Regions from separate parts of the Buttiauxella agrestis genome, predicted to be linked through region 3. Evidence: predicted binding sites of a transcription regulator. Region 3 holds the regulator's gene; each other region holds the start of a gene.
What was found. Region 3 encodes PurR, which represses purine synthesis genes. Its sites were predicted from a motif close to CANGCAAACGTTTGCNTG; they were not measured.
Positions count from the first base shown of each region.

Region 1: DY231_RS23205 (nucleobase:cation symporter-2 family protein) is a predicted target of PurR. The motif match lies at 1,421-1,438, and genes of this name have one in related genera.
Region 2: gltB (glutamate synthase large subunit) is a predicted target of PurR. The motif match lies at 1,704-1,721, and genes of this name have one in related genera.

Region 1 is NZ_UIGI01000001.1:4,902,412-4,905,698, forward strand. Features, by position in the region: gene recG (ATP-dependent DNA helicase RecG) at 1-54, shown strand, start outside; gene gltS (sodium/glutamate symporter) at 58-1,260, opposite strand; gene DY231_RS23205 (nucleobase:cation symporter-2 family protein) at 1,490-2,881, shown strand; gene DY231_RS23210 (AsmA family protein) at 3,008-3,287, shown strand, end outside.
Region 2 is NZ_UIGI01000001.1:484,656-487,942, forward strand. Features, by position in the region: gene gltB (glutamate synthase large subunit) at 1-1,672, opposite strand, end outside; gene mnmL (tRNA modification radical SAM protein MnmL/YtqA) at 2,353-3,285, shown strand.
Region 3 is NZ_UIGI01000001.1:2,259,998-2,263,284, reverse strand. Features, by position in the region: gene sodB (superoxide dismutase [Fe]) at 145-726, shown strand; gene cydH (cytochrome bd-I oxidase subunit CydH) at 766-855, opposite strand; gene purR (HTH-type transcriptional repressor PurR) at 1,152-2,177, shown strand; gene punR (DNA-binding transcriptional activator PunR) at 2,270-3,181, opposite strand.

The sequences.
Region 1 (3,287 bases), 2.6 Mb from region 3:
ACCGCGCTCATTGAACGCTGGATGCCTGAAACGGAACGCTATTCAAATGCCTGATGCTTAGCCAAAGATTGGCAGCATCAGATACATCTTGATTACCAACGCGTTGACGATATCAATAAAGAACGCGCCAACCATTGGCACCACCAGGAACGCCATGTGTGACGGGCCAAAGCGCTCAGTAATCGCCTGCATGTTAGCGATTGCTGTAGGCGTTGCGCCCAGGCCAAAACCACAATGCCCCGCAGCAAGGACCGCCGCATCATAGTTTTTACCCATCAAACGATACGTCACGAAGATGGCATACAGTGCCATAAAGATGGTCTGCACCGTCAGAATCGCCAGCATTGGCAACGCCAGAGAAGCCAGCTCCCACAGCTTCAGGCTCATCAGCGCCATAGCGAGGAACAGCGACAAACAGACGTTCCCGAGCACGGAAACTGCACGTTCAAATACCCGATAGAAGCCGAGCAGTGAGAGTGTGTTGCTGAGGATAACCCCAACAAATAACACGCAAACAAACGTCGGTAATTCAAAGCTCGTGCCTTGAATGAGTTGGCCCGCAAACTTACCCACGGTAAGGCAGATAGCAATCATCGCAATGGTTTCAATCATCACCATGGAGGTGATCATGCGCCCGACAGCCGGTTTTTCAAAAGCGGTGGGATCAATGCTATCTTCAGGTGTGCCATTTGGCGTGGATGAGTGTTTGACCAGATAACGCGCCACCGGCCCGCCAATCAAACCGCCCAACACTAAACCAAACGTTGCGCAAGCCATCGCAACTTCAGTGGCGTTCTGGAAGCCATAGCGCTCGGTAAACAGCTTACTCCAGGCCGCTCCCGTACCATGTCCGCCCGATAACGTAATAGAACCTGCCAGTAAACCCATTAATGGATCAAGGCCCAACAGGCTCGCCATACCAATACCGATGGCATTTTGCATCACCAGCAAACCAACAACCACAACCAGGAAAATACCGACAACTTTGCCACCCGCACGCAAGCTGGAAAGGTTGGCGTTAAGGCCGATGGTGGCAAAGAAGGCGAGCATCAAAGGGTCTTTGAGGCTCATATCAAATTCAAATTCCCAGCCGACGCTCTTTTTGAGCACCAACAAGGCCAGAGCGATTAAGAGTCCACCCGCTACCGGTTCAGGGATAGTGTATTTTTTTAACAGCGGTATGGTATGGACCATTTTACGGCCCAGTAACAACACGAGAGTTGCGGCAACAAGCGTAGAAAGTGTGTCGAGATAAAACATAGAAGTGCTCCTGTTTGCGCATATTTCTCACAGACGCTTTTAATTATCCTTCACTGGAATTTCAGGGTTTAGAAAAGTCAGCAGCTGGATTTTAACCAAAAAACAGCTGAAAGTTATATAAAAAGGTCGTTATATACACTTTTTATCTTATGAAACTTCGGTAGCAAACGTTTGCTTTTACCATTCAGTCCGCTAAAATCACCGTTTTTTCTCCTGGGGATAATTTCCGATGTCTGTTAATGCTGTTGAGTCAGACGATGCGCAACCGATTGCTAAGACTCATTCCAGTGAATTGATCTACCGCCTCGAGGATCGCCCTCCTCTTCCACAAACACTTTTTGCTGCCGGGCAGCACTTATTAGCGATGTTTGTAGCGGTTATCACGCCTGCGATGTTGATTTGTCAGGCGCTGGGACTTCCGGCTGAAGATACCCAACACATTATCAGCATGTCTTTGTTCGCCTCAGGCGTAGCATCGATTATCCAGATTAAAGCCTGGGGCCCGGTTGGCTCTGGGCTTCTGTCTATCCAGGGCACCAGTTTTAACTTTGTTTCACCGTTGATTATGGGCGGCATGGCATTGAAAAATGGCGGTGCCGATGTACCAACCATGATGGCCGCACTCTTCGGCACGTTGATGTTGGCAAGCTGCACAGAGATGCTGTTGTCGCGCTTTCTGCATCTGGCTCGTCGCATTATTACGCCACTGGTTTCTGGTGTAGTGGTGATGATTATCGGCCTGTCGCTGATTCAGGTTGGCTTGACATCCATTGGTGGTGGCTACGGTGCAATGAGCGACCACACCTTTGGCGCGCCGAAAAATCTGCTGCTGGCAGGTGCCGTGCTGCTGGTCATTATTTTGCTTAACCGTCAGCGAAACCCTTACTTACGTGTAGCGTCACTGGTTATCGCGATGGCGGTAGGTTATGCGCTGGCCTGGGCGATGGGCATGCTGCCGAACGTCGCGCCATCAACCAATACAGACCTGATCATGGTGCCAACGCCGCTTTATTACGGGTTGGGTATCGACTGGAATTTGCTTATCCCGCTGATGCTGGTGTTTATGGTGACGTCTCTGGAAACTATCGGCGATATTACGGCAACGTCTGACGTTTCCGAACAGCCGGTTTCTGGCCCGCTGTATATGAAGCGCCTGAAAGGTGGCGTGCTGGCGAACGGCCTGAATTCCTGCGTTTCCGCCGTGTTCAACACCTTCCCTAACTCTTGCTTCGGCCAGAACAACGGCGTTATTCAGCTTACTGGCGTTGCCAGCCGCTATGTCGGTTTTGTCGTTGCGCTGATGCTGATTGTGCTGGGCCTGTTCCCAGCAGTAAGCGGATTCGTACAACACATTCCCGAACCAGTTCTGGGCGGCGCAACTATCGTGATGTTCGGCACCATCGCCGCATCCGGCGTGCGTATTGTCTCTCGTGAACCTCTGAACCGCCGCGCAATTATGATTATTGCGCTGTCCCTGGCGGTCGGTATGGGTGTTTCTCAGCAGCCACTGATTTTGCAGTTTGCACCTGAATGGCTGAAGACATTGCTCTCTTCCGGTATTGCTGCCGGTGGTATCACCGCTATCGTGTTAAACCTGATTTTCCCACCTGAGAAAAATTGATGTACTTCACGCGCTGGCGATTTGTTTACGCCAGCGCGTGTTACCCCTCCTGACAATCCCATCCTTGAGCTATAACGGTAAATGGGGCATAAAACCCTTTACCGAAACTTCATGGGATGGAAGACAATGAAATTTCTCGGAAAGCTAATCATTGCGTTATTGGTTGTCGTACTTGTACTGCTTCTTGCTGCTTATCTTTTACTGCAAACCCGTTGGGGCGCCGCCCAGGTTAGCAGTTGGGTTAATGAGAAGAGTGATTACAATTTCTCTTTTGAAGAGATGGATCATCGTTGGGCATCACCCACGCATGTCACTCTGACGAATGTCACTTTCGGGCGCAAAGGCCAACCGGCGACGCTGGTTGCAAAGAATATTGATATTGGGCTTAGCTCACGTCAGTTCTCAG
Region 2 (3,287 bases), 1.8 Mb from region 3:
ACAGCAGAATTGGCGATTTGAAGCTCAGGCGGTGGGCCTGGCCTTCTGCTTCACAGAAGACGTTCATTTCACGGCCAATGCTGGTCGCCAGAGACATCACGTGTGCTTCACGCAGCGGATCGATTGGCGGGTTTGTCACCTGCGCAAACTGTTGGCGGAAGTAGTCGTAAATAATGCGTGGCTGGCTGGAAAGTACGGCAAATGGGGTATCGTCACCCATTGAACCGACTGCTTCCTGACCATTTTCACCCAACACGCGAATGACAGAATCCAGCTCTTCGCTGCTGTAGTTAAACTGTTTTTGGTAACTTGCGAGCGTATCGTCATCCATCTCGCGTGAGCCAACTTCTTCGTCTGGCAAATCTTCAAACGGCACCAGGCGGCGAACGTTGTTCTCCATCCACTCTTTATACGGGTGGCGGCTTTTTAAATCGGCATCGGTTTCAGCGGAATGCAGAATGCGACCAATACGCGTGTCGATAACCATCAACTCGCCAGGGCCGACGCGGCCTTTTTCTACCACTTCGTCAGGCTGGTAATCCCAGATCCCCACTTCAGAAGCACAAGTAATCAGCTTATCTTTAGTGATGACGTAGCGCGCCGGACGCAGGCCGTTACGGTCCAGGTTACAGGCGGCGTAGCGCCCATCGGACATAACGATACCGGCCGGACCATCCCATGGCTCCATGTGCATGGAGTTAAAGTCGAAGAACGCACGCAGCTCGGGGTCCATGTTCGGGTTGTTCTGCCAGGCCGGTGGCACTAACAGACGCATTGCACGAACGATATCCATCCCGCCTGCCAGCAGCAGCTCAAGCATGTTGTCCATGGAGCTTGAGTCAGAGCCCGTTTCGTTAACGAATGGCGCGGCATCATGTAGGTCTGGGATCAACGGAGTCTGGAATTTATAGGTACGCGCACGCGCCCACTGGCGGTTACCGGTGATGGTGTTGATTTCACCGTTATGCGCCAGATAGCGGAACGGTTGAGCCAGCGGCCAGCGTGGCACGGTGTTGGTGGAGAAACGCTGGTGGAACAGGCAAATTGCTGATTCCAGGCGTAAGTCCGCCAGGTCCAGGTAAAAGCGCGGCAAATCTGCCGGCATACACAGACCTTTATAGATATTGACCAGGTTTGAAAGACTACAGACGTAGAAGTCTTTGTCCTGAATACGTTTCTCAATGCGACGGCGAGCAATGAACAGGCGACGTTCCATATCACGTGGACGCCAGCCAGCCGGGGCATTAACAAAAATTTGTTCGATGCGAGGCTTTGAGGAGAGGGCGATTTCACCGAGTACGTCTTCATTGGTTGGCACTTCGCGCCAGCCAACAATCGACAGGGTCTCGTTTTGCAACTCTTCTTCAACGATGCGGCGGCTTGCGCTCGCCAGAGCGTCGTCTTTATTTAAGAAAATCATGCCGACGGCATAATTTTTTGCCAAACGCCAGCCGCGCTCTTCCGCAACGATTCGGAAGAAACGATCGGGCTTTTGCAACAGCAGGCCACAACCATCACCGGTTTTACCATCGGCGAGGATTGCTCCACGGTGTTGCATTCGGGCCAGTGCGTGAATAGCAGTACGCACTACCTTGTGGCTAGGTTCGCCTTCTATGTGGGCGATCAGGCCGAAACCACAGTTATCCTTCTCAAGGGATTTATCGTACAACATATCAGTGAACCTCCCCAGGCTCTACGTGATTCCCGATACCGATTGCGTCCAGACGCAGCAAGGGCATGGCGACGGGGTTTGCGCATCTACGCTCACCTCGCGTGTCGCCCTCTTTATGTCTAACGCATCCGGTTGCACAAGTATTGAGGACTTGCTTTAGAGGGAATCTTAATTACTGCATAAATATGATGGGCACAGAACCCATCCAGAAAGCTTCCAGCGGATTTCCAAGTTATCGGGAAAGCGCACACAGGTCAAATGGCATTCTTATTTATACGAATATGTGCTAAATGACATTTAACATTATGAAATTAAACATTTTATTATCATTTTTATCGTATTTAGACGGCAGGGAAATCGCTTGGGTTATGTGATCTCTCTCACTGTATGAGAGGCTGCAAAATTCCAGACCATGCTGGTAATGATGTTATTGGCAGGATCTTATGCTAACAACGCGGTTCCGCGTGTTGTATGACACTGTTTTTCACAAGGTCACATATTCTTTAAAAATAGCGGGTCAACATAAGGAAAAGTAATCATCTTTTAGATGCGTAAAATTGCACTAATTATGAATTTATATTCAATAGATAAAGCTGCGCCAGAGCGATTGATCCAGGTCATCGCTAAATTGGGCAGATAATGGCAGGCTACGTCCCTTTGACAGGGCGGCCCATCAGATTATGCAGTTACAAAAATTAGTCAATATGTTTGGTGGCGATCTTCAGCGTCGGTATGGTCATAAAGTCCATAAACTCACGCTGCACGGCGGGTTTAGCTGCCCAAATCGTGATGGCACAATTGGCCGTGGCGGTTGTACTTTCTGCAATGTTGCGTCATTTGCCGATGAAGCCCAACAAAACCACTCTATCGCCGACCAACTCGAGCGCCAGTCGCAACTCGTTAATCGCGCTCAACACTACCTTGCCTATTTCCAGGCATACACCAGCACATGGGCAGAAGTGCAGGTGCTGCGTTCGATGTATCAACAAGCTGTCAGTCTGGCGAGCATTGTGGGGTTATGCGTCGGGACACGCCCGGATTGCGTACCGGATAGCGTGCTGGATTTGCTCAGTGAATATCATGAAAAAGGCTATGAGGTCTGGTTAGAACTGGGCCTGCAAACGGCGCATGATAAAACGCTGCATCGTATCAATCGCGGGCATGATTTTTCCTGTTATCAGGAAACCACTCGCCGCGCTCGCGCACGTGGCCTGAAAGTCTGTAGCCATCTGATTGTCGGCCTGCCGGGTGAAGGGCAGGAGCACTGCATGGAGACGCTGGATAAAGTGGTTGAAACCGGCGTTGATGGCATCAAGCTCCACCCTCTGCACATTGTTAGTGGCAGCACGATGGCTAAAAGCTGGCAGGCAGGGCGCTTGCAGGCGATTGAATTAGAAGAGTATGCGACAACTGCCGGGGAGATGATTCGCCATACTCCGCTTGATGTCGTCTTCCATCGTATTTCGGCTAATGCCCGCCGACCGACGTTGCTGGCACCGCTGTGGTGTGAGAACCGCTGGAGCGGAATGGGGGCGATTGATAGCTATCTCAATGAGCACGGTACGCAAGGCTCGGCACTCGGTACCCCGTGGAACCCGACAATTCTGTTGTAAAT
Region 3 (3,287 bases):
AAGGGCAAGTGCGTTTCTCTTTTGCTTTTCCTTTCAATTTGTTAACCTAAACCCGCACTAAAAGTGTTTGTTTAACAATAGATACCCTAAATAATTTGAGCCTACTATGCGGCCCGAAGAATGACGGGTAATAAGGAGTTTGCAATGTCGTTCGAATTACCTGCACTACCATATGCGAAAGATGCATTAGCCCCGCACATCTCTGCTGAAACGCTGGAATACCATTACGGTAAACACCATCAAACCTACGTCACTAACCTGAACAATCTGGTTAAGGGCACCGCGTTTGAAGGTAAAACTCTGGAAGAGATCGTTCGTACTTCAGAAGGCGGCGTATTCAACAACGCAGCACAGGTGTGGAACCACACTTTCTACTGGAACTGTCTGGCGCCAAACGCAGGTGGCGAACCAACAGGCGCACTGCTGGAAGCCATCAATAAATCTTTTGGTAGCTTTGCTGAATTCAAACAGCAGTTTACCGACGCGGCTATCAAAAACTTCGGCGCGGGTTGGACCTGGCTGGTTAAGCAAGAAGATGGCGCATTAGCTATCGTTTCAACGTCTAACGCGGGCACCCCGCTGACCACTGCGGCAAAACCGCTGTTGACGGTAGACGTTTGGGAACATGCTTACTACATCGACTACCGTAATGCTCGTGCAGGCTACCTTGAGCATTTCTGGGCGCTGGTGAACTGGGAATTTGTTGCGAAGAATCTGGCAGCGTAAAACCTAAAAGATATGGGCCGCGATTGCGGCCCATTTTAATCAGTGCAGTACGGCGGTTAACGCGCCAAATACGATCAGTGCCAGAACAATAACCGTTGTGGTGATTGAAAATTTCAAATCTGTGCTCATCGCTAAACTCCTTTTAATTACCTTACAATCGGTGTGTCAGATTGATTTTCCCACAACCAGAGATAAAAATCCTCCTGGTTTTAACCTGATATCGCTTTTCCCTCTTCCACTTTTCTTCCGGATAGGCCAAAATCCCTCGCTAATTTATTGCGTACCATCAATTCTATGCCCTCCTTCCGTTTTATGTCGCAATCCCGGCATACCCGCAACCCAAACGTTGCCTCAGGAGTCAGTGTACGCAAACGTTTAACATATTAGTTATCAGGAGTTTACGATATGGCCTGGAGTGAAATTTAATGGCGACAATCAAGGACGTGGCGAAGCGCGCAAACGTTTCCACTACAACCGTATCACATGTGATTAACAAAACTCGTTTTGTGGCGGAAGAGACACGCAATGCGGTCTGGGCGGCAATCAAAGAATTGCACTATTCACCCAGTGCCGTCGCACGCAGCCTTAAAGTTAATCACACCAAAACGATTGGTCTGCTTGCCACTTCCAGCGAAGCCCCCTATTTCGCCGAGATCATCGAAGCCGTGGAAAATAGCTGCTTTGAAAAAGGCTACACTCTGATTCTGGGTAATGCGCACAACAACTTTGAAAAACAGCGCGCTTATTTATCAATGATGGCGCAAAAGCGCGTCGATGGCCTGCTGGTGATGTGTTCTGAGTATCCGGAATATCTGCTGACCATGCTCGAAGAATACCGCCATATCCCAATGGTGGTGATGGACTGGGGCGAAGCTCGCGCAGACTTCACCGACTCAGTGGTCGATAACGCGTTCCACGGCGGTTATCTGGCCGGGCGTTATTTGATTGAACGCGGCCACCGTGAAATTGGTGCCATTCCTGGCCAAATGGAACGTAATACCGGCGGTGGTCGTCACGCAGGCTTTATGAAAGCGCTGGAAGAAGCCGGTATCGCCATTCCAGAAAACTGGATTGTTCAGGGTGACTTTGAGCCAGAGTCTGGCTACCGCGCGATGCAGCAGATCCTCGGCCAGTCTCATCGTCCAACGGCAGTATTCTGTGGCGGCGATATTATGGCGATGGGCGCGATTTGTGCCGCTGATGAGATGGGTCTGCGTGTGCCGCAGGATGTCTCCGTTATTGGTTACGACAATGTGCGCAATGCGCGTTTCTTCTCGCCTGCCCTGACCACCATTCACCAGCCGAAAGATTCGCTGGGTGAAACGGCGTTTAACATGCTGCTGGACCGTATCGTCAACAAACGCGAAGAGTCGCAATCAATTGAAGTGCATCCGCGCCTGATTGAACGCCGCTCCGTAGCCGACGGTCCGTTCCGCGATTATCGCCGCTAAAATATCGTAGGCCGTACAGCAGCGTCATCCGACAGTTCTGACGTAAATGGTGGATGACGCCTACGGCTTATCCACCCTACGAACTGCCCGATTTATAATGGCTCCTGCAACCACTCCTGATTCATCGTTTCGCTATCTCCCAGATAATCTAGTAACCAGGCTAGCGCGGGTGACGCATCATTTTGCTTCCACGTCAGGCAACACGCGGCATCCGGGAATGGGTTATCCAACGTCAGCTCGCACCATTTACCAGAATCTACCCACGGTCTGGCGATATGCAATGGCACCATACCGATACACAAACCTGCACTCAGGCAATCGGAACCCGATTCCCAATCCGGTACCACTACGCGCCGCTGGTTATCCAGCAGCCAGGTAATACGTTTGGGTAAAGAACGCGAAGTATCTTCCAGAACCAGCGACGGCCAGGCTCGCAAGTCGTCATCACTCAATGTGCCGCCTTGTATCGCCAGGGGATGATTCGCTGCCACCACGCAACGCCAGCTCAGTGTCCCCATGTCCCGGAAGGCAAAACGCCCACCGACAGGAATAGCCTGAGTGGCGCCAATCGCAACTTCAACGCGCCCATCCGCCAGTGCGTCCCACACGCCGTTAAAAACTTCCTGAAAAATATGCAGCTCGATATCCGGGAAATGACGGTAGAAATCCAACACCAGCTGGCGCGTGCGCTCCGGTTTTACAATATTATCGACCGCAATCGCCAGGTGTCCGCGCCATCCATTTGCGATCTGCTGGCACTGTTGCCGTGTCGTCATCATTTTTTTGATAACAGAGCGCCCTTCCTTCAAAAAAAAGACGCCTGCGGGGGTTAATTCCACGTCACGGTGACGGCGTTCAAACAGCGGCACAGCTAACCACTCTTCCAGTTGCCGTACCGTATAGCTGATGGCAGACGGAACGCGGTGCAACTCCTGTGCAGCACCACTGAAGCTGCCATTGCGCGCCACCGCATCTATCACTTCCAGCGAATATTCTGACCACATTTTTCTGCTCACAAATTTTTTGAACGCAATAGACAAATATTAGCGTTTCACAAGCGTAATTGCACTCCGTACACTCTCGCGGCAATCAACCTGCAAGATAAATCAA